Regions from separate parts of the Paenibacillus sp. FSL H7-689 genome, predicted to be linked through region 2. Evidence: riboswitches for the same ligand, from Rfam matches in the RefSeq annotation. Region 2 holds a riboswitch; the other holds the start of a gene.
What was found. A riboswitch is a leader RNA that binds a small molecule or an ion and turns the genes downstream of it on or off. The one in region 2 is predicted to bind glycine.
Positions count from the first base shown of each region.

Region 1: it holds a riboswitch for glycine, as region 2 does, so the genes downstream of both, gcvT (glycine cleavage system aminomethyltransferase GcvT) here and sdaAB (L-serine ammonia-lyase, iron-sulfur-dependent subunit beta) in region 2, are expected to answer to the same signal.

Region 1 covers NZ_ASPU01000066.1:84,240-100,350, forward strand. Annotated here, with positions in the region: gene C170_RS28595 (flotillin family protein) at 1-914, shown strand, start outside; gene glcT (glucose PTS transporter transcription antiterminator GlcT) at 1,080-1,934, shown strand; gene ptsG (glucose-specific PTS transporter subunit IIBC) at 2,221-4,272, shown strand; gene C170_RS28610 (HPr family phosphocarrier protein) at 4,350-4,625, shown strand; gene ptsP (phosphoenolpyruvate--protein phosphotransferase) at 4,618-6,330, shown strand; gene gcvPB (aminomethyl-transferring glycine dehydrogenase subunit GcvPB) at 6,568-8,007, opposite strand; gene gcvPA (aminomethyl-transferring glycine dehydrogenase subunit GcvPA) at 8,139-9,494, opposite strand; gene gcvT (glycine cleavage system aminomethyltransferase GcvT) at 9,491-10,627, opposite strand; glycine riboswitch at 10,844-10,944, opposite strand; glycine riboswitch at 10,948-11,070, opposite strand; gene gcvH (glycine cleavage system protein GcvH) at 11,414-11,806, shown strand; gene C170_RS28640 (PTS mannitol transporter subunit IICB) at 12,226-13,680, shown strand; gene C170_RS28645 (BglG family transcription antiterminator) at 13,719-15,821, shown strand; gene C170_RS28650 (PTS sugar transporter subunit IIA) at 15,818-16,111, shown strand, end outside.
Region 2 covers NZ_ASPU01000010.1:103,422-119,532, reverse strand. Annotated here, with positions in the region: partial or broken gene C170_RS29975 (collagen-like triple helix repeat-containing protein) at 1-714, shown strand, start outside; glycine riboswitch at 849-973, shown strand; glycine riboswitch at 978-1,113, shown strand; gene sdaAB (L-serine ammonia-lyase, iron-sulfur-dependent subunit beta) at 1,253-1,942, shown strand; gene sdaAA (L-serine ammonia-lyase, iron-sulfur-dependent, subunit alpha) at 1,932-2,870, shown strand; gene C170_RS06450 (YhgE/Pip domain-containing protein) at 3,059-4,273, shown strand; gene C170_RS06445 (helix-turn-helix transcriptional regulator) at 4,328-4,840, shown strand; gene C170_RS06440 (alpha-glycosidase) at 4,984-6,738, opposite strand; gene C170_RS06435 (response regulator transcription factor) at 6,965-7,648, shown strand; gene C170_RS06430 (HAMP domain-containing sensor histidine kinase) at 7,705-9,210, shown strand; gene C170_RS06425 (ABC transporter ATP-binding protein) at 9,296-10,210, shown strand; gene C170_RS06420 (ABC transporter permease) at 10,207-10,923, shown strand; gene C170_RS06415 (ABC transporter permease) at 10,925-11,659, shown strand; gene C170_RS06410 (PAS domain S-box protein) at 12,303-15,011, shown strand; gene C170_RS06405 (L-lactate dehydrogenase) at 15,176-16,111, opposite strand, start outside.

The DNA of each region.
Region 1 (16,111 bases), on a different contig from region 2:
ATGCCGAGATAGCTGAAGCGGAAGCGATGCGTGATGCACGTATTCAGAAGGCTAATGCGGAAGAGCAGGGTCAAAAAGCAGAGTTGCTGCGTGATACCAATATCGCTGAGGCAGCCAAAGAGAAAGAACTGAAAGTAGCCACGTTTAAGCGGGATCAGGATACAGCCAAAGCGGAAGCCGACCAGGCTTACCATATCCATGAAGCTCGTGCGAGACAGACCGTGGTGGAAGAAGAAATGAAGGTTGAACTCGTTCGTAAAGAACGTGAGATCGATCTCCAGGAAAAAGAAATCGTCGTACGTGAGAAGCAATACGATGCCGAAGTGAAGAAAAAGGCAGAAGCGGATCGTTATGCGGTAGAGCAGGCTGCCGAAGCGGATAAAGCCAAAAGAATGCGTGAAGCCGATGCAGTACAGTATTCCATCGAAACACATGCCAAAGCAACAGCTGAGCAGAAGCGACTTGAAGGTCAGGCCATGGCGGATGCGGAACTTGCCAAAGGTACAGCAGATGCAGAAGTTATTCGTTTGCGTGGTCTTGCAGAAGCAGAAGCAAAAGAAAAACTGGCCGAAGCGTTCCAGAAGTTTGGCGAAGCAGCTGTACTCGATATCATTGTCAAAATGCTGCCTGAACTGGCTGGTAAAATTGCAGAGCCAATTGCATCCATTGATAAACTGACGGTGGTAGATACAGGTAAAGGTGAAGGTGCAGCACGAGTGAGTAACTATGTTACCGAACTTATGGCGACCGCTCCAGAGATGCTCAAAAGTGTATCCGGCATCGATGTAGAGCAGCTGATTAAGGGCCTTACGAAGTCTAAAACACCTGCGCCAGTTGCCATTCAACAGAGCGAGGCTGTTACAACTCCTTCTATAATCGACAAGATTGTGGAAAGAGCTGGAGTTGACGAGTAAGAAGCACTTCGAATCTTGCATGGTTGCTCTATTGACCTTAAGGCGAATTTTTGTTACTTTTTAAGCGAGACGTCCGGCGCGGTTTGCCCGCTCCGGGTGTCTTTTCGTTCGTAACAGGGTGTGACTTAATCACACCTAAGATGGTGTGAAAAAGAGGTGCAAACAATGAGCAACTTGCATGTAGATAAAGCGCTAAATAATAATGTAATCATTGCACAGCATCCAGAACACGGGGAAGTCGTTGTTATTGGTAAAGGCATTGGCTTTAACCGAAAACCGAGTGATCACATTCCATTGATGGCTGTGGAGAAAATGTTCATTTTGAAAAACCAGCAGGAGCAAGAGCAGTACAAACAGCTTCTTCCACAGGTGGATGAAGCACTGATCGAGATTATTAACGAAGTTATTACGTATATTGCAGAGCGTACGGACGTTCCTCTGAATGAACATATCCATATTGCATTAACCGATCACATTTCTTTCGCGTTAAAACGCAAGGAGCAGGGCATTATCATACAAAATCCATTTTTATATGAAACCCGCGAGATTTATCCTGAAGAATATCGAATGGGAGAATACGCTGTTCGTCTGATCAAAGAGAAAATGGGTGTAGATCTGGGGATGGATGAGATTGGTTTTGTTGCCCTCCATATCTATAGCGCAATGACCAATCAAAATATATCCCAGGTACGTGAGCATTCACAATTGATCACTGATTTGGTGAACCTGGTGTCTGATCAACTCGATTATTCGTTTGAAACGGAATCGCTGGATTACTCTCGTTTGCTGACGCATCTTCGTTTTGCCCTTGAGCGTGTTCGCCGTGGAGACAAAGTGGAAGAGCTTCATAAGTTGGATTCCCTACTTAAGTTAGAGTATCCCGAAATGTACTCGCTTGCATGGAAACTGACCAAAGTAATGGAGAAAAGACTGAAACTGCCGGTTTATCCTGCAGAGGTAGGTTATCTGACCATTCATCTGCAAAGGCTGAATCAGCGGAAGGAAGAAGAGAATAAGTGAGATCATTCCAGTGATGGAATGTGGAATTTATTTTTTTGGTGTAAAGGCTTGCAATAGATTAGAACTGGTGCTACAATGGTTTCCGTAATCAAGCAACTGAATAAACATAAGCGACGTGTTACTGACTCGATCAGGCATGAGTTAATTAAAGTGTGATTGTTCTTTCCTTGCACAGGGTATGCTATACCCCAAGGTTGGCACAGTTTACTTTATTAATTCATGCCTTTTTTGTGTTCCCTTGCTTGCATCACAACATATAAATTAGACGAAAGGGAGAAACGACGCGATGTTCAAAAAGCTTTTTGGTGTATTGCAAAGAGTAGGTAAAGCTCTCATGCTGCCTGTAGCCATTCTACCTGCGGCAGGTTTGCTGCTCGGAATTGGTAACATGCTGGTTAATCCAGATTTCTTGCAATATGTAACGGCGCTCGACACCCCTTGGGTGAACTCGATCGCAACAATTATGATGAACGCAGGTCAGATCGTATTTGATAATCTGGCATTGCTGTTCGCCGTCGGCGTAGCTGTCGGATTGGCTGGTGGCGAAGGCGTTGCAGGTCTTGCAGCGATCATCGGTTACCTGGTCATGAATGTTACATTAGGATCTGCAGTAGGTGTTACTCCGGCAATGATCGGTGAAGTACCGGGTTATGCCAGCATCTTGGGTATCCCAACATTAAGTACAGGCGTGTTCGGAGGTATTATCATAGGTATTGCCGCCGCGCTGTGTTACAATCGATTTTTCAAAATCGAACTGCCGTCTTACCTCGGTTTCTTTGCAGGTAAACGTTTCGTTCCGATTATCACATCGGTAGTATCCCTTGTAATCGGGTTGCTTCTGGTGATTATCTGGCCTCCGATTCAAAATGGACTGAATGCTGTATCTCACTTCATGGTAGATACAAGTCCGACCTTGTCGGCGTTCATCTTTGGAGTTGTGGAACGGTCATTGATTCCGTTCGGTTTGCATCACATTTTCTACTCCCCATTCTGGTTTGAGTTTGGTGAGTATGTGAATAAAGCCGGAGATGTTATTCGTGGGGATCAGAAGATTTTCTTCAGCCAGTTACGTGATGGCGTTGCTCTCACAGCAGGAACATTCCAAGTTGGTAAATTCCCGTTCATGATGTTCGGTTTGCCAGCAGCGGCACTTGCGATGTACCATGAAGCAAGACCGGAGCACAAAAAGTATGTTGCAGGGATCATGGGTTCAGCTGCGCTGACCTCGTTCCTGACAGGGATTACAGAGCCACTTGAGTTCTCGTTCCTGTTTGTAGCACCAATCCTGTTTGCAGTACACTGTATCTTTGCAGGTTTGTCTTTCATGACCATGCAAATTCTGGGTGTAAAGATCGGTATGACCTTCTCCGGTGGGTTCATTGACTTCCTGATCTTCGGGATTATTCCGAACCGTACACCTTGGTGGGACGTTATTATTGTCGGATTGGTTCTTGCGGTGATCTATTACTTCGGTTTCCGGTTTATCATTCGCAAATTCAATCTCAAAACACCAGGACGTGAAGATGCAACGCCTGAAACCGAATCTGGCGGAGGCTCTGGTTCAACGGATGACCTGCCACATAACATTCTCGAAGCTTTCGGTGGCAAGGAAAATATCAAACATCTGGACGCTTGTATTACTCGTTTGCGGATCGAAGTTAATGAGAAATCCAATGTGAAAAAAGATCGTTTGAAACAATTGGGTGCATCTGGTGTCCTTGAAGTGGGTAATAATGTTCAAGCCATCTTCGGAACACGTTCCGACACGATCAAATCTCAAATGCAGGATATTATTGCAGGTCGAACACCAGCACCAACGCCAGCAGCTGCCAAACCAACTCCTGAAGAGGAGAAGGCACAAGGTGAGCAGGGCGAGCGCATCGTTGCTGAGGATATCGTCATGCCAGTCAATGGTGAATTGCTGGACATTACAAACGTACCTGATCCAGTCTTTGCTGAGAAAATGACAGGTGATGGATTCGCAATTTTGCCACATGATGGTACGATAACCTCTCCTGTGTATGGTAAAGTGTTTAATGTATTTCCAAGCAAACATGCCGTGGGCATCATGTCCGATGGTGGTAAGGAAGTGCTTGTTCATATAGGTGTTAATACGGTGAAGCTGAAAGGTCAAGGCTTTAACGTACTGGTACAGGAAGGTGATCTGGTATCGGCAGGTCAGCCGATTATGGAAGTGGATCTGGAGTATGTCAAAGCAAACGCTCCTTCGATCATTTCACCAGTTATTTTCACTAACCTGCCAGAGGGCTCCACAGTAACTCTGAAGAAGAGTGGAGTGCTGAAAGTTGGCGAACAGCCAATCATTGAGATAAAATAAGAAGTGTTACGACGATGGCAAGCAAGTGTAAATATATGCAATGCCTAAACCAAACTACTGAAAGTGAGATGATTGTAATGCAACAAACATTCAGAATTACAGACGAAGATGGTATCCACGCACGTCCGGCGACAGCCCTGGTTAATACAGCAAACAAATTCAAAGGTGCAGAATCCTTTGCAGAAGCTAACGGTAAAAAAGTAACTTTGAAATCCATTCTGGGTGTTCTTTCCCTCGGATTGGAACAAGGCGACACCATCAGCATCATCGTTGAAGGCGAAGGCGAAGCTGAAGCTCTTCAAGCTTTGACTGACGTTATGGTTAACGAAGGGTTGGGCGAAATTAATGCTTAATGTCTCCGGGATCGCGGCTTCGGCGGGTATTGCTATCGCCAAGGCGTTTATCTTGGAGCATCCTGACTACTCTGTAGAAAAACGCCAAATTAACGACGTTGACGCAGAGATCGCGAAACTCGACTCAGCTCTGGGTAAATCCCAGGCTGAGCTTGAGGCGATCAAAGAGCGCACTTTACAAGAGCTTGGCGAGAAAAAAGCAGAGATTTTTGCTTCGCATTTGCTCATTTTGAATGACCCGGAACTGATTGATCCGGTTAAAGCTAGAATTGCGGATGACATGATCAATGCAGAATTTGCTTTGAACGAAACGGCATCGCAATTTATCTCCATGTTTGAGAACATGAAGAGTGCTTACCTGCAGGAACGTGCTGCAGATATGCGTGACGTTACCAAGCGTGTGCTAAATCACTTGCTTGGTATCGACTTCATGAGTCCGGCTGAGATCAATGAAGAAGTGATTGTGCTTGCGGAGGATCTAACACCTTCCGACACGGCTCAATTGAACCGCCAATTTGTTAAAGGTTTTGCAACCAACATTGGTGGACGTACTTCTCACTCGGCAATTATGGCTCGCTCTCTTGAGATTCCGGCTGTTGTTGGAACCAAGGACATCTTGGCTCAAGCGAAACAAGGCGATATGATTATTGTTGACGGTCTGGATGGTCACGTACTAGTTAACCCTACTGATGAAGTTATTGCTGAATACCGTGCCAAACAGGAACAGTATGATGCACAACGTGCAGAGTGGAGAAAACTTCGTGATGAGCCAACGGTAACGGTGGACAACGTTCATGTTGAACTTGCAGCTAACATTGGTACACCAAATGACGTAACGGGTGTTCTGGAAAACGGCGGCGAGGCTGTAGGCCTGTACCGTACCGAGTTCTTGTACATGGGCAGAGACAAGCTTCCTTCCGAAGACATTCAGTATAATGCTTACAAAGCGGTACTGGAAAAAATGGAAGGCAAACCTGTCGTTGTTCGTACACTCGACATCGGTGGAGACAAAGAGCTTCCATACCTGGATCTGCCAAAAGAAATGAATCCATTCCTCGGCTTCCGCGCAGTTCGTCTGTGTTTGGACCGTCTGGATATCTTCCGTACACAATTGCGTGCATTGCTGCGTGCAAGCGTACATGGAAACCTGCGTGTCATGTTCCCAATGATCGCAACACTCGGTGAATTCCGTGAAGCAAAAGCTGTCTTGCTCGAAGAGAAAGAGAAGCTGGTTGCTGAAGGTATTGCTGTTTCTGACAGCATCCAACTCGGAATCATGGTCGAAATTCCTTCGACTGCAGTTCTGGCGGATCAGTTTGCCAAAGAAGTGGATTTCTTCAGTATCGGAACGAACGATCTGATTCAATACACGATGGCTGCTGACCGTATGAACGAACGAGTAGCTTATCTGTATCAACCTTACAACCCAGCCATTTTGCGTTTGGTTAAAATGGTTATCGATGCAGCGCATCGTGAAGGCAAATGGGTTGGCATGTGTGGTGAGATGGCAGGAGACGAAACGGCAATTCCATTGTTGCTTGGTCTTGGATTGGATGAGTTCAGCATGAGCGCAACCTCCATTCTGCCAGCTCGTAGTCAGATCACCAAGCTGTCCCGTGCGGATATGCAGGAACTGGCTGCTAAAGCTCTGGATATGCAAACGGCTGAACAAGTCGTTGAATTGGTTCAAAGCATTAAAGCGTAATTTTGCCGGGGTTTCCTCCGGATTTGAGGTTTTTCTTTTTCCGATAATGAGCTGCATTGATGCAGCGATTTTGCCGGTATCCGCTGTTACAGCGGGTACTGGCTTTTTTTGTTGCTCGAACGTATAGGAATTAGAAGGGGAGTACGAGGAGAAAGGTCCTGTAATGTCTAGCCAAAAAAATGCTCTTACTGATGTAGTTAACATCAGCAAGAGCATGATTAGTAATACACTTAGTGCTTAACTGCAAGCGCAGTTCAGTACAGGTTTGCGAGCGGCGGTGGTTTCATCCAGACGAGTGACCGGTGTTCCGTAAGGTGCGTTGAGTACCAATTCTGGTGTCTCTTCCGCTTCTTTGGCAATCCGTATCATCGTATCAATGAAGCCATCCAGCGTTTCTTTACTTTCGGTTTCTGTCGGCTCGATCATGATGCATTCCTCCACGTTGAGCGGGAAGTACACCGTAGGCGGGTGATATCCAAAATCAAGCAATCGTTTGGCAACATCAAGTGTGCGCACACCGTATTGCTTCAAACCCCGACCAGACATGACAAATTCATGTTTACATACGCCTGGATACGGAATCTCGTAGTAAGGTGCGAGACGGGCCATCATATAATTAGCATTCAGTACCGCGCATTCAGAGACTCGGCGTAACCCTTCCGGTCCATAGGTGCGAATGTAGGCATAGGCACGTACCAGAATACCGAAGTTGCCGTAGTAGGCTTTCACCCGACCAATGGATTGATCGCCTTCACGATCGAATGCATACATACCGTCATCATTTTTGATAACCATGGGCTTAGGTAGGAACGGAACCAGGCGATTCTTCACACCAACTGGTCCGGAACCTGGTCCACCACCGCCATGAGGTGTACTCATCGTTTTGTGCAAGTTCAGATGCACCACGTCAAAGCCCATATCACCCGGACGGGTAATGCCCATAATGGCATTGGAGTTGGCTCCATCGTAGTACAACAAGCCACCAGCCTGATGTACGATGGATGCAATCTCCTGAATGTCTTTCTCGAACAAACCAAGTGTATTCGGGTTTGTCAGCATCAATGCTGCCGTATCCGAACCGACTGCTGCACGGAGTGCGTCCAGATCGACCAGTCCGTCTGCGCGGGATGGAATCGTCACAGTTTCAAATCCTGCAACGGTTGCACTTGCCGGGTTGGTACCATGCGAAGAATCGGGCACGATGACTTTGGTACGTTGTTCGCCACGACCTTCGTGGTAGGCACGAATCATCATAAGTCCAGTCCATTCTCCATGGGCACCAGCTGCTGGTTGCAAGGTCACAGCGTCCATACCTGTCAGACCTGCAAGGTCGTTTTGCAACGTATATAACAGTTCAAGTGCACCTTGAATGCTGGATTCATGCTGGTACGGATGGATTTTGGCAAAACCGTTGTAACGGGCAACATCCTCATTAATCTTTGGATTGTATTTCATCGTACAAGAGCCCAGTGGATAGAATCCGTTATCTACGCCGAAGTTGCGGCGGGACAGCGCGGTATAGTGTCGAATAACATCTACCTCAAACACTTCCGGCAGTGCTGCTGCTTCCGAACGGAGCATTTCCCGGGGAATCAACGTATCGGCAGCCTGACGAGGAACGTCACATTCTGGTAAGGAATAAGCGACACGCCCAGGACTGCTGAGTTCAAAAATCAATGATTGTTCCGGAGCAGGAGTTAAGGTCTGTGCACTAAATGTTGTATTCGTCTCAGGTTGAACCGAAGTGGAGACTGAGGTACCTGTTTCCGATTGTCCTTGTAACGATGTTGTCGTTGTCGTTTCTTGAGTCACAGCGATCCCTCCAATGCTCGTGCGAATTCGTCAATCTCTTCCTTAGTGCGCCGTTCGGTAACAGCAATCAGCATATGTCCGGCAAGCTCCGGGTAATCACGTCCGAGTTCGTAACCACCAATAAAGCCTGCATCCAGCAGTTTCAACTGAAGAGTATCCACGTTGGTTCCTTCAGGAAGCTTAATAACAAACTCATTAAATGTTGGTGCATTAAAAGTAAGGCTAACTCTAGGAATCGCAGTTAATGTATTGAGGGTGTAATGACTCTTTTGCAAATTCAGATCCGAGACATCGATCATACCCTGTTTACCCATGATGGACATATACACAGATGCGCTGAGTGCAAGCAAAGCCTGGTTGGAACAGATGTTGGATGTCGCCTTTTCGCGTCGGATGTGCTGTTCACGTGCTTGCAATGTCAGTACAAAACCACGCTTGCCATTGCGATCGGTTGTTTGGCCTACAATTCGGCCAGGAATTCGGCGCATATGAGGCTGGGATACGGCGAAATATCCGCATGTCGGGCCGCCGAGTGAAGCGGCGATGCCAAGGGGTTGCGCATCACCTACAACGATGTCGGCACCCAGCTTGCCTGGGGCTTCCAGCAGACCCAGCGATAGCGGGTTTGCACTTACAACAAGCAGGCCCTTGTGCGCATGCACGAGGTCGGCAGCCTGCTTCACATTTTCCACGGCACCAAAGAAGTTCGGACTCTGGATCATGACAGCAGCGGTATCGTCTGATATGGCGGTTTGCAGGGCATCCCAGTCAGTGACGCCATCCTTATAACCAATCTCAACAATCTCCAGACGGAGTCCGTGCGCATATGCCTGCAATACCTGACGGGCTTCCGGATGAACGGTACGGGATACGATGAGCTGTTTGCGACGAGTTGCCGCTGCGGCCAGATTACCGGCTTCCGCAAAAGCTGTTGCACCGTCATACATACTGGCATTGGCTACAGCCATACCGGTTAATTCACAGATGTAGGATTGAAATTCGAAAATGGCCTGTAGTTCACCTTGGCTGATCTCAGGCTGATAAGGTGTGTAGGCAGTGTAGAACTCGGAACGGGAAATGACATGATTGATGACGGAAGGAACATGATGATCGTATATGCCTGCGCCGAGGAAGCTGGCGTGTGTTTCGAAATTGGCGTTGGCGCCGGCTTGTTTGGACATGTGACGTGTCAGCGCATATTCATCGAGTTTGGAGGATACAGGTAGCTCGCCCTGATAACGAATCTCTTTTGGAATGTCCTGAAACAGATCTTCCAGCGTATCCACACCGATGGTTGCGAGCATGGCGCTCTGATCTTGTTCAGTCATGGGAATGTAACGGTGCTTGCTCATGCTTGATCAGCTCCTTGAGTAGGTGTCTTCGACGTACGTGTCCGTTTATGAAAAGGGGTCTTCACGACCTCGGCTTTTAGTTTCTTGCCGCGGATCTCAATCTCAAGCGGGGTTCCCAGCGCAGCGTATTTGCTGTCGATGAGGGCAAGCCCCAGATTACGCTTCAATGTAGGTGATTGCGTGCCTGTTGTCACTTCACCAATCTGTACGCCTTCGGCGTAAATCGGATAGTGGGGGCGGGGAATACCGCGCTCCAACACTTCGATGCCGACCAGTTTGCGGGCGGGCCCGTCAGTTTTTTGCTGTAACAAGGCTTCGTGTCCGATAAAAGGTCCGGCATTCAGCTTCACAAACATGCCAACGCCAGCTTCAAGCGGAGAGATAGTTGCCGACAATTCCTGTCCATACAGAGGGAGCTTTGCTTCAAAGCGCAGTGTATCCCGAGCACCGAGGCCTGTCGGTACAAGTCCGTGACCTTCACCGGCTTGCATTAATCCATTCCAGACCACAGCAGCCTGGTCCGCAGGAACATATAGTTCAAAGCCATCTTCACCGGTATATCCGGTACGGGACAACAGTAATTTTACTCCACATACTTCAGCATCCTGCACAAAACGAAACGGTTCAATCGAGCTTACATCCGTATCTGTAACTTTCCCGATAATATCTACAGCCAGTGGACCTTGCAAGGCGAGCAGCGCCGTTTGCTCCGAATCGTTGGTCATACTTACGCCGGGGATCAAGTGCTCTTGCAGCCACGCCCAATCCTTGTCGATGTTGGAGGCGTTAACCACAAGCATATAATGCTGATCTTCCAGCTTATACACGAGCAGATCATCCACCACACCGCCATCTGGATAACACATCAGGGTGTACTGGGCTTGACCGGGAACTAGCGTGGTCACGTCATTGGTCATCATTTGTTGCAAAAAAACTTCAGCCTGCTCACCCTGTACCGTGAATTCGCCCATATGGGATACATCGAACAGTCCCGCGCGCTCGCGTACCGCTTCATGTTCTTTCTGGATTCCGCTAAATTGTACCGGAAGCTCCCAGCCTCCAAAATCAATGCACCGTACGCCTTCATATTGCTGATATAGTGGGAAGAGTGGTGTTCTAAGCAAATCAGACATCAAATCACCTCGTCATGGGCCGTCAGCCGGCCGGATATACAATCGTGGATCAATGAACCAGAGTATTTTTAAATTTTCAGCTAGATATTTTCATCATATAAGTATGGTAAGGCAGCTATGGCAGCGCCATTCTACATCCTGTTTTTCGTTTTTTGGGAAAAAGGAAAAGGACAGGCCAAAGAATCGGCATGCCAAGTAGCACGCTGTATTCTAAGGCTCTGTCCCTTGTACCTGAGAGTTACCCCGCTACGTTGTGCAGCAGGTTTCCCCTTGGGTGATCATAACGCCCGCACAGGGCGAATAGATGCTCTCCAGAGTTGCGTCCCGTAAAAGTCCTTTTGCCTGAGAGATTCACCCCCGCTTATCGGTGGTTTACTCCTTCGGCGTTACCTCATGTACATCCCGAATCGGGTGTCACGGGTAATCTCTCCCTTTACATTCATCCGCGGGTATAACATAGTCCAATAAACACATTTACTCCTCTCATTAAAACGTGAATCCACTACTGATGTCAAGAACGATATCATTGATAATAATTTAAAACCGAATATTTAATTTATTTTTTATTTTATTGTTCGTGTATTTAAAAAGACTACGCTTACTATTCTAATATTCACCAGTATATGAAGAAAGAGTGTAATCCGGTTACAGGATTTAGAGGTGTTCAGCAAATAAATTGTGAGGTATCTTGACATTTGATTCATAAATATCATACGCTATGTTCTGGGAAAAAGGTTAAGGTCAAAGAACGCATGTACTCATTAATGAAAAGCGAGGCGGATATCGATGAGCGAATTGAAAAGTGATTTCCTGTACAGTGAAGAGCACGAATGGGTGCAAACCGTAGGGGAGGATACTGTACGTATTGGCATTACCGAGTTCGCGCAGCATCAGCTGGGTGACATTGTGTTTGTGGAATTGCCTGACCTTGAAACCAATGTAAAAGCAGAGGACAGCATTGGAACGATCGAATCGGTCAAAACGGTTTCGGACTTGTTCTCTCCCGTCACAGGTTCAATTATTGCAGTGAATGATTCGTTGCAGGACTTCCCTGAACTTGTGAACAGCTCTCCTTACGAGGAAGGCTGGATGATTGAGATCCGTGTTGAGGGAGATCTGACAGCAGCATTGTCTACATTGATGAATGCAGACGCGTATCGGAAACATACGGAAGAATAGTATCAACGAACTTGTACTTATTAACATATATTTTATAATTAAATGATATGAGCTTCATATTGTTTCGACCTGTGTGAGCCGGATGCTTGCACAGGTTTTTTGTGCTTTCCAAGAATGGTTTTGAATGTGGATTGAAGCAGATTGTGGATGTAAATCACCTGATTGGACCAAGCTATAGGTTGGAAAATGATTCTGGAAATGACAAAAGTCATAGGCAAGAAAATCCTTGTGTACCAATAGGTTCAGCCATTATGCATCCATTAAAACGATTACATAACCTAATGTTGTCATCATTGTTCATGACGAAAGTACGCTTTCATTTCATTGAACAGGAGAGCATTCTCGCTTAGGATTACAGCAGGGGAGAAATGATACCCCTTTCATAAATCATAATCACTTGATCCAAGGAGGATAATACAATGAGTAATTTGGACCAATCGTCCAATTCCAAAGGTGGGCTACGGGTTGGTGTTCAGCGTTTTGGCCGATTCCTGAGTGGTATGGTCATGCCAAATATGGGAGCGTTCATCGCCTGGGGATTAATTACGGCTCTGTTCATTCCAACAGGCTGGTTCCCTAACGAGACGCTTGCACAGCTAGTTGATCCGATGATCAAATATTTGCTGCCACTGTTAATTGGTTACACCGGAGGTACGATGGTGCATGGTCAGCGTGGTGGTGTCGTGGGTGCCATTATGACCATCGGGGTCATCGTGGGTAGTGATATCCCGATGTTCCTAGGTGCCATGATTGCCGGACCACTGGCAGCATGGATCATTAAAAAGTTCGATAAATCCATTGAAGGTAAAGTTAAAGCCGGATTTGAAATGCTGGTTAACAACTTCTCAGCTGGTATTATTGGCGGGATCTTGGGGATTTTTGCGCTACTGGGCATCGGGCCTGCTGTAGAAGCGATTAGCAAAGTATTATCTGCCGGTGTACAGGGCTTAATGAATCTTGGTTTGCTGCCGCTGGTCAACCTAATCATTGAACCAGGTAAAGTATTGTTCCTGAACAATGCAATCAACCACGGGATTCTTACACCAATTGCAACAGATCAAGCGAGAGAATTAGGGAAATCCGTATTATACATGCTTGAATCAAACCCGGGTCCGGGACTTGGTATCTTACTTGCTTACTGTTTCTTCGGACGCGGAATGGCCAAATCTTCTGCACCGGGTGCCGTAATCATTCATTTCTTCGGGGGCATTCATGAGATCTACTTCCCTTACATTCTGATGAGACCGATTCTGATTCTTGCCGCAATTGCGGGTGGCGTCGCAGGTACATTAACATTCATGCTCACCGGAGCAGGACTTGTTTCAGCACCATCACCGGGTAGTATTATCGCGTATTTCTTCTTAACACCAAAAGGTGGATACCTGCCGATGTTCGCAGGGGTGCTTGTAGCAGCCGTCGTTTCTTTCCTGGTTGCAGCAGTGTTGCTGAAAACGGGTAAACAAAAGGACGAAGATCTGGAGTCCGCATCCAGTCGGATGAAAGACATGAAGAGTCAAGGAACCGTGCCAAACGCTGGTATTACGGCTAATCAACGTGAAGCAGACAGAGCCGCAGATATGGCTTCTTCTACAGTCAAAACAGACGTGAAGAAAATTGTCTTCTCCTGTGATGCAGGCATGGGGTCAAGTGCCATGGGTGCTTCCATTCTACGCAAGAAGATGAAGGCAGAGGGGATTGACGTTACGGTGACCAATACGGCTATCAGTGATATCCCGCCGGATGCAGACGTGGTGATCACACAACAAGTATTGACCGATCGTGCCCGCTCCGTTGCACCGAATGCAGAACATATATCCATCGACAACTTCCTAAAAAGCCCGGAATACGATGCGCTCGTTGAACGTCTAAAGTAATTGCACGCATTTGTTTTCCCTGAGCCGGAGGCTGAGATATGAGTATTACCAAAAGACAACGTGAAATCGTGGAGTTCTTGCTAGAGCATCCACATGAAGTAACAGCCGGCGAAATCGCCGTTGAAGTAAAGGTCAGTACCCGAACGGTTCACCGGGAGCTGCAAATGATTGAACAATGGCTTGAACCTTTGGGTATGAAGCTGGAAAAAAAATCAGGAACCGGTATCCGAATCGATGCCGGTTCCGATGATCTGGCTGTATTGCGCCAGCAACTAGAGGGTAAAGAATATGTAGAGTTTACGCCAGAAGAGCGTAAGCTCTTCATGCTTTGCATCCTGCTGGATGAACCGGAGCCTGTAAAGTTACTCGCCTTGGCTTCGGATCTGAAAGTGACCGTATCCACCGTAACCACTGATCTGGACGATCTGGAGTCACGAATTCGTCAGGCGGGACTAAAGCTGGTTCGCAGACGAGGATATGGCGTCAAGATTAACGGAAGTGAGACGATTCATCGCACAGCCATAGCTGCACTTGCTCTGGAATTTCTGGATGAGTCCGACCTGTTCGGAAGACAGCCAGAACAGGGAGGCTCCATCGTAAACCAAAAATTGTTGGATATGATTGGACACGGTGATGTGCTTACGGTCGAAAATGCATTATGGCAACCAGACATCGAATGGCTGGAGAACATCCCGGAACGCCAATACATGAAGTTGCTGATTCAATTATCCGTAGCGGTTGTACGTATTCGTAAAGGCTCTGGCATTGGCCGTATACCTCCCCTGGAGAACAATGGAGATGAAGTCGCAGAGCAGGATGAGATGAAGGTTCCACCTTATATGGCTTCCCGCTTGTGTGGTGTGTTATCGACCCAGCTGGGGCTGACATTCTCCCAAGATGAGCAAGCTTATTTTCACAGACTATTAGTTGAGACAGAGCAGCGGATTCATTCTTCGCGGCTGTTGCCAATAGACGATTTGATTTTACTGGACAGGGTACATTCACTGATTGATCAGATGCAGGCGAGAACGCATTACGCCTTTCATGAGGATCGTTTGCTTCGTGAAGGTCTGCTTGGTCATATGCAACCTGTCATGGAGCGAATTGAAGGACAACAGATGATTCGTAACCCGCTACTGCAGCAGATTCGCAAGGATTATGATTCCCTCTTCGAAGAGGTCAAACAATCCGTGCATCAAGCTTGGCCAGGTACAGACGTTCCGGATGAAGAAATTGGTTTCCTGGTCATGCATTTTGGGGCTTCCATCGAGAGGTTACGTGCATTGAAACGGGAGATCAGGGCGATCATCGTGTGTACAAGCGGAATCGGCTCATCACGTATGCTCTCCAGCCGACTGTCCAAGGAGATTCCCGAGATTCGGATCATGGATAGCGTGTCCTGGTATGAAGCTGCCCGGATGCCTACAGATCAATATGATCTGGTGTTATCCACTGTTGATCTGCCGATGGATGAGCATCAGTATTACAAAGTGAGTCCACTGCTTACGGCAGAAGAGAGCGAACGTCTGCGTCATTTTATCCGAACAACAACATTACAACGACAGCATAATAAACCCCGTGAAGCCGAGGTTCAGACGACAAGTCGTTACTCGGACCCGGATGGAATGGAAGCTATTTTAGTTGAAATCGTCCGAATTATTGGCAAGTTTCAGGTGTATCCGTTGGATAACCAAGATATCGGTTTCTATAAAACCGTATATGCGATGTGCAACGTACTCCATGGATCTGGTGTGTTGAAGGAACCGGGGGAGATCGCAAAACGGTTGGAGGCACGTGAGGCAGTGGGGAGTCAGAAGATTCCCGGCACAAGACTTGCGCTGTTTCATACACGCAGTGAGGGGATCTACAGGCCGTCCATTAGCTTGTTTCAGCTCACTGAGCCACTCCTTCGTACGCCGGATGATCCGGCAGGAGTTACCCATGTCCTCTTGATGCTCGGTCCCAGAGAATTATCCAAGGAAAGCCTGGAGGTTCTCAGTGAGATCAGCGCACTGTTATTACAGGAGGAAATGATTACATTGCTGGAAAAGGGTATCAGGGATGAACTCATTCATTACCTGTCCCAGGAACTTGTTGGATTTTATCGCAGTAAAACCGAAATTGGAGGTCAACCATTATGAGTATGTTAACAACAGATAAAGTCATCATGAATGCGACGGCTCAGGACAAATACGAAGCGATTCGTATGGCAGGACAGATTCTAAAGGATGCGGGACATATTACCGCTGATTACATTGAGAAGATGATTGAACGTGAAGAGATTGTCTCGACCTATGTAGGGAACGGTCTGGCTATTCCGCACGGTACAAAGGAATCCAAAGCTTTCATTTTATCGACAGGTATCTCTGTCATTCAGTATCCACAGGGTGTTGATTTTGGCGAAGAAAAAGCCTATATGGTCATTGGTATC
Region 2 (16,111 bases):
GTAACGGGAGCAACGGGAGCGACCGGAGCCACAGGGGTTACAGGTGCAACAGGCGTAACCGGAACAACCGGGACGGCTGGTGTAACGGGAGCAACGGGAGCGACCGGAGTCACTGGGGCTACAGGTGCGACAGGCGTAACCGGAACAACCGGGACAGCCGGAGTAACGGGAGCAACGGGAACGACCGGAGTCACTGGGGCTACAGGTGCGACAGGTGCGACGGGAACAACCGGGACGGCTGGTGTAACGGGAGCAACGGGAGCGACCGGAGTCACTGGGGCTACAGGAGCTACTGGATCGACAGCAGCTTCTGCCCCTGCGGATTCTTCCTTGTTTGCTGATAGCCAGACCACGGCGTTGGGTCTTTCATTAGTAGCTGAAACGACGATTCAGACACTTAATGTACCTGTAGTAGCAGGTCAACGCGTGAAAATCGATAATAGTACACAAGTAGCAATAGTTGTAGGGTCTAACTGGAGTATTGCGTATAACATTAATCTGAGACGTAACGGAGTGTTAATTAATCAATTGCAGCTCTCACGAACCGGTAATGCTTCGGGAACGTTGAGGTTTCTTTCCTCCAACACTTACGTGGATACATCCCCGACTACAACGACTAATGCATACACGATAAGTATCCAATTTACGACAACTAGCAACGTCACGAGTGCCTCAGCGGAAGTGAGAAATGTGAATGCTATTCGTTTCAGTTAAAATAGACATCGAACTTATGATAATTACACGTTACTTTTGTTGACATATATGATATTGTACATTACTCTATGGGTATACTTGATAAAAAATTTAGAAATATACCAATTCGAATCGAATTAAGATAATACAGCGGATGATAACGAGCGGGAGAGACCTGAGTTAGCCGAGCAATATGGCTAGTGTTCAGGCACCGAAGGAGCAAGCTGCTGCGCACCCGGCGCAGTGGTTAATCTCTCAGGTAAATGTACCATCGTTGGACGCAACTCTGGAGAGTGCGCGAATTGCGCCACCCAAGGGGTATATGATCAGTCAGACCGGTGAACTTGTCTGTAATCGCAGGCAATGCACCTTGTCGTGAGACACTGCTGATCGTGAAACTCTCAGGTATCGAGGACAGAGAGAGGGCCTGGGGCCTTCTTCTGTCCTTTTTTGATGTCATCATATCCAAAATAAGGGACATTGTGGATGGAACTCCGGGATCGAAATGACGAATACATTTTACAAATATGAATCATGATTAATAATGGAGGGTTACAAGGTGCGATTTAAAGATGTTTTCTCAATTATTGGTCCGTCGATGACGGGGCCTTCAAGTTCACATACAGCTGGTGCGGCAAGGTTAGGAAGAATTGCTCGTCAGTGGCTAGGATGTACGCCAGATCGTGCCCGGCTGACCCTGTACGGTTCATTTGCAGATACGTATCAGGGGCACGGAACAGATCTGGCACTGATCGGCGGTCTGCTGGATTATGTCACAGACGATCCGCGTATCCCGGATGCAGAGCAATACGCAGAGGAAGCGGGCATGGAGGTTGAGTTTTATACAAGTGGCCTGCCTGCTCCTCATCCAAATACGGTCAAAATTGAGTTGTGGCATGGAGAACGTGCCTGCTCCTTAATCGGTGCATCCATTGGTGGTGGAAGCGTATCCGTGCATTCGATGAATGATTTTCGTGTTCAGATTAGTGGTGAGTTTCCAACACTCGTTCTGCGACATGCGGACAAAGCAGGGGTGCTTGCATCGGTAACGTCCACGATCAGTTCATCCGGGGTTAACATCGGGTATATGCAGGTGGACCGGAAAGCCCGTGATGGCGAAGCACTTACCGCGATGGAAATGGATGGTGTGCCTAATCCTGATATGCTCAAGCGTCTAAAAGAGCTGGACCATGTGCTGGACATTCGTGTTATCGATTTGAAGAGAGGAGTTGATTCGGATGCGGTTTAAACATTTGCACGAGCTGAATACGATCTGTACAGCAGAATCCAAAACCATTGCTCAGCTGATGATCGAGGAGCAGGTTCAGGAGACCAATACACCGGAAGCGGATGTTGTGAAGCAGATGTCTGAATATTATCAGGTGATGAAGGAAGCGGTACGAAAAGGGCTAACGGAAGATACGACATCACGCAGTGGATTAACAGGTGGAGACGGCAAAAAAATGGCTGAGTACATTCGCAAGGGCGAGACTTGCTCGGGAGATGCTTCCGCACTTGCCATGGCGTATGCCCTGTGTGTATCTGAAGTGAATGCCTCCATGGGTCGGATCGTGGCAACACCAACAGCTGGTTCCTGCGGCATCATCCCCGGTGTTTTTATTAGCTCACAGGAGCGATTTGGCTGGACGGACGAACATTTGGTGAACGGGTTGTTCTGTGCGGGAGCGATTGGTTATGTTATCGCGAACAATTCATTTATCTCCGGAGCCGAGGGTGGCTGTCAGGCGGAAGTGGGTTCCGCTATCGGCATGGCTGCGGGTGCCATGGTTGAACTGCGTGGAGGTACACCGGAACAGGTCGTTCATGCCGTTGGTTTGGCGTTAAAAAATACACTGGGCCTTATCTGCGATCCGGTCGCAGGCCTTGTTGAAATCCCGTGCATCGTCCGTAATGGACTGGGTGCAGTTACGGCGCTGGCTGCGGCTGACATGGCCCTGGCCGGAGTGCGTAGTGCCATTCCGTCAGACGAAGTCATCGATGTCATGCTGGAAGTAGGCAGTGCGATGCCGAGCCGTCACCGGGAGACAGCCCAAGGTGGACTGGCCCAGACACCTACCGGCCGCAAAATGATGCAGAAGTTGGCTAAACCAAAGGCAAAGCGTGCCGAGCCTGAGGCTGAGTCCCCTGCTGAAAATGACGTAGAAACTAAGGCATAAATCGGATTGATATGAAAAGCCGGTACAAATCTTCCTGGTGAAGAGATGTATCGGCTTTTTTTGTCTTTTTCCAACGAAGAAAAACAAAAAAACATTGACGATCTATATATCGATTAGATATATTAACAACTGTCATATATCAATAAGATATATAAAAGAGCGAAACAAAACTAAAGGAGATGGATAGAATGAAAGGTATTTTCCAGACGAGTCTACTGTTTTTGAAAAACGGAGCCACCATTGTAGGTTTAATTACGGCTGTGCTGTTTCAGGTTTTTTTTAACATCATCTGGCTTAGCGGATACGACCAGGTTAACGAAAGAATGACTCAATTGGCTGTCACCATCGTGAATGAAGATGGGGTAGCGGCTGAACCAGTGGCTAAGTCTTTGGCGGCAGGTCTGAATTTCGAGATCAAACCATCTGAATCGATGCAAGAAGCACGACAGATGTTAACGGATCGGAATGTGTACATGATTATTGAGATTCCATCAGGTTTCATGCAACAGGCAGAAGACTTGTCAAAACTGATGACAGTGAAGTATGTGATGAACGAATCAAACGTGGCTACCGTGAAAAGTGTGATGCAGAACGTAGCCGCACAAGTTACAGCGACGTTGAACCGTGAAGTACAAGAGAATGGCATTCGCGGAGTGCTGAATCAGTCCGGTATGACTGCTGATCAGTCCGATGCGCTGGCGCTTGGGTTGTCTTCACGCGTGGAGGCAGAAGTGGAGCGACTGAATCCTGTTGATAATTTTTCTTTTTCCATGGTACCGATGTTGATTGTAACGGCTACGTTTACTGGAGCGATGTTGCTTGGCATGAATCTGCAGAAAGTATCTGGTGAACTGAGTAACAGGGCAGGGAAATGGGAGCGTTTCTGGGCGCGCAACATCGTTAATGTTGGTGCTGCATTTATTGTCTCGCTCGTTGGGTCGGGGATGATGCACGTTATGGGGGTATCGTCAGCAGATGGTTGGTTCATGTTATGGCTTTTCCAGTTGCTGGTCACCATATCTTTTATACTCATGGCTCAGTTGAGCTTGTTGTTGCTTGGCAATGCTGGGGCTTGGTTAAACAGTGCGCTGTTGCCTCTGCTGATGTTGTCCTCGGGCTCAACGATTCCACGCGATGTAATGTCTGAGTTCTACCAAGGGATCGGTCATTATCTGCCGGCGACCTATGCGGTAGAAGGCATGACGAACCTTGTGCTTGGGGGCAACGGGATTGGCAGGGATGTATTGTTCCTTGCAGTAATAGGGGGAGCAACGTTGACTCTGGGTGCCCTTAGCATCTGGATCAGACGCTCCGGCCCGGTACGTTCTGAAGCTCATAAGGAGGACCAGACTGCTGCTGTGCCTGTTGCTCTGAAAGCAACCGTTTCGTCATCTGAACATTGAACAAGGGGTACTGATTGTGATACGTTAAGGGGAATGGAAAGGAGCGGTACACCGATGAACACGCAGCATGTCATCCTCGGAATACTGCACAATCAGCCAAGTTCCGGATACGAGATCAAGCAGTACTTTGAACAATATTTTTCATTTTTCTTTGATGCCAGCTTTGGCACCATATATCCTACACTTGCGAAGATGGAAAAGTCAGGATTGCTGACTAAGGAATCGGTTAAGCAGGAAGGGAAACCTGATAAGAACGTGTATTCATTGACCCCTGAAGGAGCAGCGCAATTTCACGCCTATTTAATGAGTCCTTTGGAAGCTGAGGTATTTCGTTCTGATTTTCTGATGCGGTTGTATTTCGGAGAGTTGGCGGATGAAGATACCGTAACGGGTTGGATATCCAGCCAGTTGAAGCGAAAGGAAATGTTATACGCTGAACTTCAGCGCCAGATGGAAGAATTCGGCGAACGTATTTCGCCTGCACAGCGTCTGTGTCTGCAAGTGGGGCTTGTACAATATGAGGCCACCATCCAGTTGCTCAAGGAACAGCTGGTTCAGCCAGAGTAATCCATGGTCATAATGAATTACGTCAAAATCAAATAGGCACTCATCAGATCCGGAACAGGTCTGTGAGCGCCTATTTGGTTTTTTATATTCCGATGAAGTGGACCCATGTCCGGTCTTGTATAAAAGCAAATATAGCTTGGTGTTTATGTGAGACTAGTACTCAGTACAGCATATCCATACGCGGGCAGTTCAATGGCGAGTACGCCATCTTCCTTGGCGGTGCGATGGTTTCCGCCGAATAACTCGGTCCATTCCTCGTCACCGGCCTCAAGCTCGACAATAGCTGTCTCTTCTGATCGATTGAACAGAACCAGAATGCGTTCCTCCTCATTTTGTCGCTCAAATACCAGTTGGCTGCCATCGGGACGAGCCTGTAAGAAACGAACGGTGCCTTCTGCACGCAGGGCAGGATGCGCATGACGCAGGGAGATTAGTTTCTGATAAAAGTTAAACAGCTCTCGGTCTTGCTTCGCTTCATCCCATTCCATGCATTTACGGCAACCCGGATCATGTTCGCCGTCCATGCCAATCTCGTCTCCGTAATAGATGCACGGCGCGCCCATATAACTGAACTGGAATAACGCAGCCAGCTTCATCTTGCGCTGGTCGCCTTCACACAGCGTGAGCAGCCGCGGGGTATCGTGGCTGTCCAGCAAGTTAAACGCCACTTCGCTGGCCTGAAGCGGATAACGGGATAACTGTCGCCCGATGGAGTTTGCGAACTGTTCGGCGTGCATCGTATTTTTCACAAAGAAAGCATTCACGGCATCGGTAAACGGATAGTTCATGGACGCGTCGAACTGGTCGCCTTGCAGCCAGGAAGAAGACTCGTTCCATACTTCGCCCAGAATATAGGCATCCGGATTAGCCGCTTTGACTACACGGCGGAAATCACGCCAGAATGCATCATCCACTTCGTCTGCCACATCCAGCCGCCATCCGTCCGCGCCCACTTCCTTAATCCAGTACTCGGCAACCTCCAGCAGATAAGCCTTAACCTCGGAATTCTCCGTATTCAGCTTTGGCATATGCGCTTCGAATCCGAAGGTCTCATACGTTGGAATGCCGTCCTTCACGTCCAGCGGGTATTCGTGTACATGGAACCAGTCCTTGTATTTGGATTGTTCTCCGTTCTTCTGCACATCTACAAACGGCGCAAATGTCTTCCCGGAATGGTTGAACACAGCATCCAGAAGTACGCGAATTCCACGTGCGTGGCACAGCTCCACCAGTCGTTTCACGGTATCTGCGTCACCAAAGTGCCGGTCTACCCGCAGGTAGTCTTCTGTATCATATTTATGATTGGTAGTGGCTTCAAAGATGGGTGTGAAGTAGATCGCATTAATGCCAAGATCGCTGATGTAATCCAGATGGTCGATCACGCCCTGAAGGTCACCGCCGAAGAAATTGAAAGGTGTCGGCTCACCACCCCACGGCTCTACCTTTTCCGGACTAATATCCGGGTTGCCGTTGGCGAATCGTTCAGGGAAAATCTGATAAAACACCGCGTCCTTAACCCATGCAGGGGGTGTGAATACAGCTCCGGCATGAATATAAGGGAACTGGAACATACGGCCCGGGTCGTCTGGTTCTTTTTCCTGGAAGTCCGTCTCGGTCATCCAGATCTGTTCGTCTCCGTTTTTGAGCAGAAAAGAGTACTTCAGTCGGTGGTAGGGAGGTTTCACCTCACCCTCGTAATAATCGAACATGGAGTCAGAGGTAAACTTGGTTAAGGGAACCAGCGCTTTGGTTGCATCCCACGCATATTTATCCCCGGTCAGGGCATGTACCTCGGTCAGATCATTCTTTTTGGCACGCAGGCGCAGATGGATTGTATCTTGGTCATAGGCATAGGCCCAGTTTCGTTTCGGTTGATGATAGATGGCTTCCAGCAGCATAATGAAATTCCTCCCGTCAGGTGTAGAACTTGTATGTACTTGGTAGACTTGATTAATATGACATTCCCCACGTTAATGGATAAGCTATAATTAGCATGTGTGGTAACGTAAAGGCTTGAACATTGTTTCAATAAGACATGAATTCATATGTTATAGACAGCTTTTACATGATGATGCTCAGATATATCATTAACCCAATGGGGGCAGAAAGGAAACGAATATTCGGATGAAAACCAAACTGTTATATATTGAAGATGATACGGAAATTGCGACTTGGGTCAGAGCCGATCTGGAGGAGCGCGGTTATGAGGTGGTATGGCTCGGCAGTGGTGAAGGTGCAGCGGAGGCTGCTGTCGGTTGTTCACTCATTATTCTTGATGTCATGCTGCCTGGGCTGGATGGATTTACGGTGGGCCAGCGACTGAAAAAAGAACATCCCGCCGTGCCCATTGTCATGCTCTCGGCCAGAACGTCCATTGACGATAAGTTGCACGGTCTTGATTTTGCCGATGACTATGTGACCAAACCATTTCACCCCGATGAACTGGCTGCCCGGATTGAAGTACAACTGCGTAAGGCAGGAACAGCGGTCTCATCGGATACAGCCCTGAAGCTGGATCATCTCTCCATCTATGAGAAGGACAACCGGATCGTCAATGAGGAGACGGGAGATGAGATTATTTTATCGGGAAAACAGTTCCACATCTTCGCCTACCTGCTACGACATATGGGCATGATTCGAACCAAAGAGCAGATCTATGAAGCCGTCTGGAACGAGCCCTATCTGGATGGGGACAAAACTTTAATGGTACATATTCGACATCTGCGCGAAAAGCTGGAGCTTGATCCGGCCAATCCAGTAGTTATTCAGACAGTCCGTGGTGTGGGATATCGTGTGAAGAAGCCATGATTCGGTGGTTCAGAGAACGGAAGATCATGAAGGGAGAACGGAAGGGAGAACGAAGCATGGAGCAAAAGCAATCCGGGCGGCGTAAGCTTCGCTTTGGGCGGTCCTTGATGTCCAGATACATCATCCTGATCTTGGCGGCTGTATTATTTGTCCCCGTCATTCTTCCGATCATGTCCATCATATATGTTGTTGTAGTGAATAACACGAATATGAATCAAGCGGCACCTTATGGTGACGTTACCCAGATCAGTAATTTCTGGTCGCTTGAAGCGGAGAACCTGGATGGTGCTTCGGATGAAGAGATTAAGGCCCGGTTGGAGCAATTACATGGCTCGTATCCCAAATCTTCCATGTATCGTGTGAAAGCGAGCGGTGAGACCCTCTTTATTCTCGGTAGTGAAGATGTAACGCTTCTGAAATCCACGTCGCCGGATGGCAGGACAGACACGACATTGAGATGGTCACTGGATTCCGGGCAAACGGCAGAGACCCGAATTCCAGCCGAATGGAATGCGAACAATACCGTGCAATTCATGAAAGAAGCTTCCTTTCGCGATCCGTTGACCGTAGTTTCATATATTGGCGGGGGTGAAAAGGACAGAGGACAGGGCTTCATGATCATTGAAGTGCCGAGATCACTTCTGCAAATGAATCACAGTAACGGGCTGCTGGAACTTTTGTATCTCGGCATTGTAATGACCATCATCTTTCTGAGCTTCATCATGATGTCGATCCTCTTCTTCGCACGCATTCGCAAACGACTTATTCGTTTGCAGACAGCCATGATGACCACAGGCAAGGAAGGCCTCCCGCTTCCGGTAGATATCCGCCAGTCAGACGAGATCGGTCAACTGGAAGAAGCCTTCAATCAGATGGTGCATCAACTGTCCGACAGCCGTCACCGTGAACGCGAGGAGGAACAATTGCGCAAACGTCTCATTGCGGGGCTTTCCCACGATCTGCGTACCCCGCTAACGGTGATTCGTGGACATATGCATGCCTTGCACAAGGAAGAGCTGAGTGAGCAAGGTGACCGTTCATTACATCGCATGGAAGCAAAGATGGAGGACCTCGGCGGGCTCATTGACAACATGTTATCCTACAATTTGCTCACGAGTGGAAAATATACACTGAAGCTGGAAGAGAAAGATATACTGCGGATCGTCAGGGAAACGGCGGCCGCCTGGTACCCGGTCTGGGAGAAAGAGCAATTCGATATTGATATTGACCTGCCAGAGGAACCGTTGATTTGGCATATGGATGAACAGGGCATGCGCCGTATTCTTGATAATTTGTTCCAAAACGTGATCCGTCATGCCGCCAACGGGAAATATATTGGTATATCTACTCAGGAGATTCAGGGTGAGACGGCCATCGTTATTCAGGATCGGGGTCCGGGAATGCAACCGAATTCCGACACAAAAGGCACAGGTCTAGGCTTATCCATTGTAGACCTGTTGATTCGTGAGATGGGTCTGCGCAAGCGGGTAGACAGTTCCGATACGGGTGTCCAGACATATATCTACAGTGGTAAGGGAAACAGGGAAACAACAAACAGCTGAAATAGCTTTTTTAAACTAAACTTAAACTAGAGACTACTTTGGCTTTAACCTTGGAAGGTTACGATAGTTCCGAGGTGATCATACAGTGAGTGAAAATATTATTCAAACAGCGAATTTATGGAAAACATACCGGGACCGTGCAGCGGTCCGTGAACTTGATCTGCATATTAAAAAGGGAGATATCTACGGCTTCCTCGGTCCCAACGGCGCCGGCAAAACAACAACGATTCGCATGCTTCTCGGCTTGATTAAACCAACCAAAGGCGTGATCCGTGTCTTCGACAAGGACATCCGCAAGGATCGCATGGATATTTTGCGCCGTGTGGGCTCCTTGGTCGAATACCCGTCCTATTACGGACATCTGAACGCAGTAGAGAATCTGGAAACTTTGCGCCGCATCATCAATGTACCAAAATCCAGAATTGCTGAAGTGCTGTCCATTGTAGATCTGACCAAGGATGCCAAACGTTCAGTAAAGGGGTATTCCCTTGGGATGAAGCAACGTCTGGGTATTGCCAGCGCTTTGCTGGGTGAACCAGAGCTGCTGATTCTGGACGAACCAACGAATGGGCTTGATCCTGCCGGTATTCAGGAGATTCGGGAACTGATCAAACGCATGCCTCTGGAACACGGCATTACCGTTCTGGTTTCCAGCCACTTGCTGAGTGAAGTCGAACAGATGGCAAGTCGCGTTGGTATTATCCGTGAAGGCAAGATGGTGCTTCAGGATACTATCGCAAGTCTGCATAGTCAGACGGGTAGTTCTATCCGGTTAACGGTTTCCGAGCCGGAAGAGGCTATGAAGCTGGCAAAAGAACAGGGACAATTTGGTCATCAACAAGGTGCTGCATTAACGTTCCCTTATATGGATAACAGTTCAGTGGCACTGCTTGTGCGCCGATTAATTGAACAGGATCATGATGTGTATCGTGTAGAGGAACAGCGTCAGTCGCTGGAAGATCTGTTCATGCGGGTCATTGGCGAGGGGGCTTCCATATGACCGGGCGTGCATTATCGTCAGACTGGCTCAAGATTCGGGGGAAAGGGATCTGGTTTCTTGTCTTTCTGGCCCCTCTTGGATTGACAGCTATGCAGGCGCTTAATTTTGGCTTACGGTTGGACTATCTGAAAGAGCAATATGCAGATAACCTGTGGGGCGGATTGCTCGGCAATGTGGTTGTCTTTGTGCCCTTGTCTCTGATGCTGGGAGCAACCATTCTCAGCTCCATGATCGCTAATGTTGAGCATGAACAGGGATCGTGGAAACAGTTGCTCGCGATGCCCATTCCCAGACCAGCCGTGTATTTAGCCAAGTTCCTGCTTGCTTGTGTGCTGCTGGTGATCTCCTGCCTGCTGCTAACCGCAGGAATTGTGGGTCTGGGTCTGATCCTCGGATTCCATGCCAGCGAAATACCTTGGACACATGCGATCAAGCTGGGGCTATTGCCTTTGGCTGGTGCACTTCCGGTGTTGTCACTGGAGTTGTGGCTCACGATGGTTAACAAAAATCAGGCGCTTCCCGTCACCCTGGGCATCGTTCTCGCGATAACGGGTATGTTCTCACTCAGTATCTCACCAATCTTTCCGCTCGCATGGGCACAGATGGCCTGGAATGGGCCTAATCCATACCTGTATGCAGGCATGGGGGCAGGTCTAGGGTTATTAATCCTGTTGCTGGGTATGGTGCATTTTAGCCGGAAGGATGTGGCCTGATATGAGCTTTGCGACAACGTACTTCCGAATCTTGTCCGCTGAACGATTGAAAATGAGCAAATCGCCCATATGGCTCCTGATTCTTCTGAGTCCACTCATTGCGTTGCTCATCGGACTGTTGTCCACGCCATCGGGGAATTGGCAAGTATTGATGACCACGATGGTTTTCCTGCACGGATTGTTATTGTTACCGATGCTGACTGGTGTGTTTACGTCCTTTGTCTGCCGTTTTGAACATGCAGGTGGAGGGTGGAAGCAGATGCTGGTTTTGCCGCTCACACGTTCAGGTGTATATGCAGGTAAACTGACGATTGTACTCATGCTTCTGGCGGGTACGCAAGCATTATTGCTGATGTCCATTCTGCTGGCAGGCATGTTTCACGGTATTACGATGCCAGTACCTTGGGGATTCTTGGTAGGCAAACTGCTGCTTGGATTGCTGGCCTGTGTACCCTTGGCTGCCCTGCAGATGTTCGTTTCATTGGTGTGGAGCAGCTTTGCCGCACCGCTCGCACTGAATTTTGCACTGACCATACCGAATATTCTCATTGTAAACTCGGCGACATTTGGGCCGTATTATCCATGGGCACAACCAATGATTCTGATGACACCCGTGGACGGTGCAGGTTTCGGAGCCTACAATGTTCCACTGGTCACAATGCTGGCGGTTGTTGGAGGCAGTGCTGTTATTTTCATTGGAATCGGCATGATGTATTTTGCAAAAAAAGAAATCTGAATAATCTGTTACACCCTTGGTTATCGTAGATCCAAATCCTCTTTAAGCAAAACATGCAAGCTCTATTGTATGTAGGCTTCAGGAGGATTTTTTCTAATGTCTGACCCACCCATCATGAATAGTCAGCTCGCTAACGAATCTGAGGAGTCTTAATCAGGGATTTGAAGTGATCTCAGAGCTCTAAGGAACCTGAGACATGTTATATCCAATGAAACAACCGTTTGCAGTGTTTATGACAGGAGATTATGGGGATTAACGTGTCTGATGTTCCTTAAAATTTAAAAAGGGCATATGTACGCCAAATAAGATGTCCTGAGTTCTTTAGAAAATCGTTTAGCCATTCGTCAGAATCGGCTGACTTGGAATTGAATTTCAAGCTTATTAGAGGCTTACATTGATCCTTGTATAACTTGTCTTTCCTTGAAGACGTCTCCTGAGTAATATTAAAAATCCAAGTATTACCTCACACATCATGTGAATTGAATCATAGATTGCAAGCAAAATGAGACGAGAATCTGGTAAAATAAAAAAAGCTGTTTCTAGGCAGGCTTACATGGTTATTCGAGGGTAGGCCCATTTCTGTAAGGGATAATTAATCCCTGCTGTTAGATGAAGATATTGGCTGAGAAAAGAGGGGTAAGCCTTGGATATTAATAAAACGGAAACCCTGAAGCGCATTATTTCTGAGGGAAGTTCTTACCAATCATTGTTTTTTAACCACCCGGATGCCATTTATGTGATGGACATCCATGGAAACTATATTGATGCTAATCCCTCGGTTGAGCGGATGTCAGGGTATACACTGGATGGCTTGATTCGTTTGAAACGGACTCAACTCTGTCCTCCGGACAGTGAAGATTCACGCAAAGAATATATTAAAGAGGTACTGGCTGGACGTTCAGTCAGTAATTCCATAACTTTTTATCATAAAGATGGTTCCCTGAAACAGGCAGAGATAACGTATGTGCCTATAACGGAGGGAAAAGAAGTTGTAGGAATCTATGGCATTGCCAAAGATGTTACCAATATCCTGGAAGTGCAACGTGAACTTAAGGAGGCACAGGAGAAATATCAGGTGCTGGCTGACCATGCACAAGATCTGATTACAACTTGTGCTACGGATGGCGAGTTGTTATACGTTTCCCCTTCCGTGTACACCTTACTGGGTTATAAGCCGGAGGAAGTCATAGGTAAGTCCTTCAAGGATTATTGTTATTCGGGAGATTATCCGGACCCTATGGATCTTTCCAAGATCGGCAATGGCTGCAAGATGCGTGTGTTGCACAAGAAGGGACATTATATCTGGATGGAGACATTGGCGAAACCTGTGGCTGGAGAGCGTGGCGAGAGTGTCCAGATTGTAAGCATCAGCAGGGATATCACCCAGCATAAGGATGCGGAAAGACGTCTTCGGGAAAGCCGTCAGCGATACAGATCGTTGTTCGAACATAACCCGGCAGCTGTGTATTCATTGAATCTGGAAGGTAAATACAGCGCAGTGAACAGCAAACTGGTGCAAATGTTGGATATTCCGCGCAATAAGCTTATTGGCCAATCTTTTTTATCCAATCTGGATAAATGCGAAGTGCAACATGGCAAACATTATTTTGACATGGTGAAGCAAGGCGAACCGCAATATTATGAGACCCGAGTCGTCAATTCAAGTGGTCGGAAGATTGAAGTATCTGTTACGAATGTGCCCATTATTGTGGATAAGGAAATGGTGGGCGTCTATGGGATCGTGTCCGATATTACCGAGCGCAAGGAATACACGGAACGGATTCAGGAGCTCAGCAAGCAACATGAGCTGATTCTCAACACGGTTACAGAAGGAATATTTGGTTTGGATGCGGATGGAATCACCATGTTTATGAATCCAGCAGCAGCTTCGATGTTCGGTTATGAGGCGAAAGAATTCATTGGCAAAAACTCACATCCCATCATCCATCACACCCGTGCAGACGGAAGTCATTTGCCACAAGAAGAATGCCCGATCCACATGACCGTGTTGGATGGACAGATACGTTCAATCAAGGAAGATGTGTTCTGGCGTAAAGATGGCAGCAGCTTTCTGGTGCAGTATCAGGTGACGCCGATTATTGAACAGGGACAGATTCAGGGCGCGGTGGTTGTATTTAATGATGTGACTGGCGAACGTGAAATTGTACGTGCCAAAGAGACAGCTGAGCTGGCAGCTCAGGCCAAGTCGGAATTTCTGTCGATGGTTAGCCATGAGATCCGGACACCGATGAACGGGATCGTGGGGATGACAGAATTGTTGATCGGTACCGATTTATCGGAAGAACAGCGTGAATATGCCGAGATTATTCGAGACAGCGGCGATGCTCTGCTGAACATCCTTAATGATATTTTGGACTTCAGTAAGCTGGAATCGGGGAAAATGGCACTGGCTTATGAACCATTTGCATTACGCAAGATGTTGGAACAGGTTGCCGAACTGTTTAAACCGCTTGCAGATGAGAAACATCTGGAGATCAGATATCGTCTCAATCCAAGCATTCCTGAGTTCATGGTCGGTGACGCCATACGTATCCGGCAGATTCTGGTGAACTTGGTTGGCAATGCGCTCAAGTTCACAGATCAGGGAAGCATTGAGGTTGCCGTGGATATTATCAAGGGTAGAAAGCCTGAAGACAGTGTTCTTGATTTTGCGGTGCAAGATACGGGAATTGGCATCCCGGCTGACAAGCTGGATCAGTTGTTTCAGTCCTTCTCTCAACTGCATCCGGTGATTAACCGGAAGTATGGTGGTACCGGACTGGGACTGGTCATCTCCAAGCGACTCGTGGAGATCATGGGAGGTAGTATCAGTGTCGAGAGCATAGAAGGGGAAGGCTCAACCTTCCGGTTTGCTGTTCCTGCGGCGAGTGTAGATGCTTCAGCAGAACAGACAGCAAGTCAGTTCCATCATGATCGCACACGTCAAAGTGATAAGGTGGCCATGCGTATTCTGGTGGCGGAGGATCATCCGGTGAACCGGAAGATTTTGCGAGAATATCTGGAGAAGCTCGGATACCACGCAGATGTATGTACTAATGGTGTGGAGGCAATTGATGCCATCTCTCAGAATGCTTATGATATTGTCCTGATGGATATTCATATGCCTGTGATGGATGGACTGAAGGCGACAGACCTGTTACACCGCCTAATTCCACAGGATCGCATACCTCCAATCATCGCAGTTACAAGCAATGCCAAACGTGAAGATAAGGAAGCTTGTCTGGAGATTGGTATGCGTGACTTTATTAGCAAACCGGTTATGCTGAGTGAGTTGAAGCGGGTGTTACAACAGTGGGGGCCAAGGGACGAACCTCAGCTTGCACCGAATTGAACAACTACTCAAATCAATTATGAAATTGATTCATCTGGCTGTGAAAAATAATAAACACAAACATGCCAATAAGACTCCTCACATGGAATGTTATTGGCATGTTTGTGTTGGCAGACTTTTGAAGTTGAACTGAAGCATACACAGTGGAGTTGTATACGAATGGCTTATACCAATGTCAGACGATTGATGTTACCTGATAGGATTTCACAGGAATTGTTGAATTTCTCACGTTCCGTTGCATCCAGATTCAATTCGATAATCTCTTGAATACCATTGCCACCGATGATTGCAGGAACACCGACGCATACGTTATGTTGCTCGTACTCTCCGTCCAGAATAGCCGATACGGCGATGATCTTGTGTTCGTCATTGAGGATGGAACGAGTGATATGCGCGAGGGCATTGCCGATTCCGAATTGGGTAGAACCTTTACGGGTAAAGATTTCCCAGCCGGCATCCTTTGTTTTGCGTGCAATATCCTCCAGATCCAGATGTTTGAAGCGCTCCTTGTGCTGATCCATGATATGCATAATCGGTTTGCCACCGATGGTCACATGCGACCAGGCCACGAACTGTGATTCTCCATGCTCCCCGAGAGCATAACCATGCACACTGCGTGGATCGATGGAGAAGACTTCAGACAGCAGTGTTTTGAGTCGTGAAGAATCAATGGACGTGCCTGTACCGATGACGTGTTCGCGCGGGAGGCCGGATAATTTCCATACCATATAAGTTACTATGTCAACCGGATTAGCAGCGACGACAAAAATCCCGTTAAATCCACTGTTCATGATCGGGACCACGATGTCTTTGGCAATCGACTCTGCTTCCTCCAGAATATCCAGCCGTGTTTGTCCTGGCTTGGGATTCGCCCCGGCAGTTAAGATAATCACATCCATATTGCCACAATCGGCGTACGTGCCTGCATATACCTTGGTGCGGTTATGTGTGAAGTCCATACAATGGGAAAAATCCAGTGCCTGTGCTACAGCACGGTCATACGTCCGGTCCACCATCATAATTTCCCTGCATATCGATTGATTAATCATGGAATACGCACAACTCGAACCGACAAGACCCGCCCCGATCACCGCTACTTT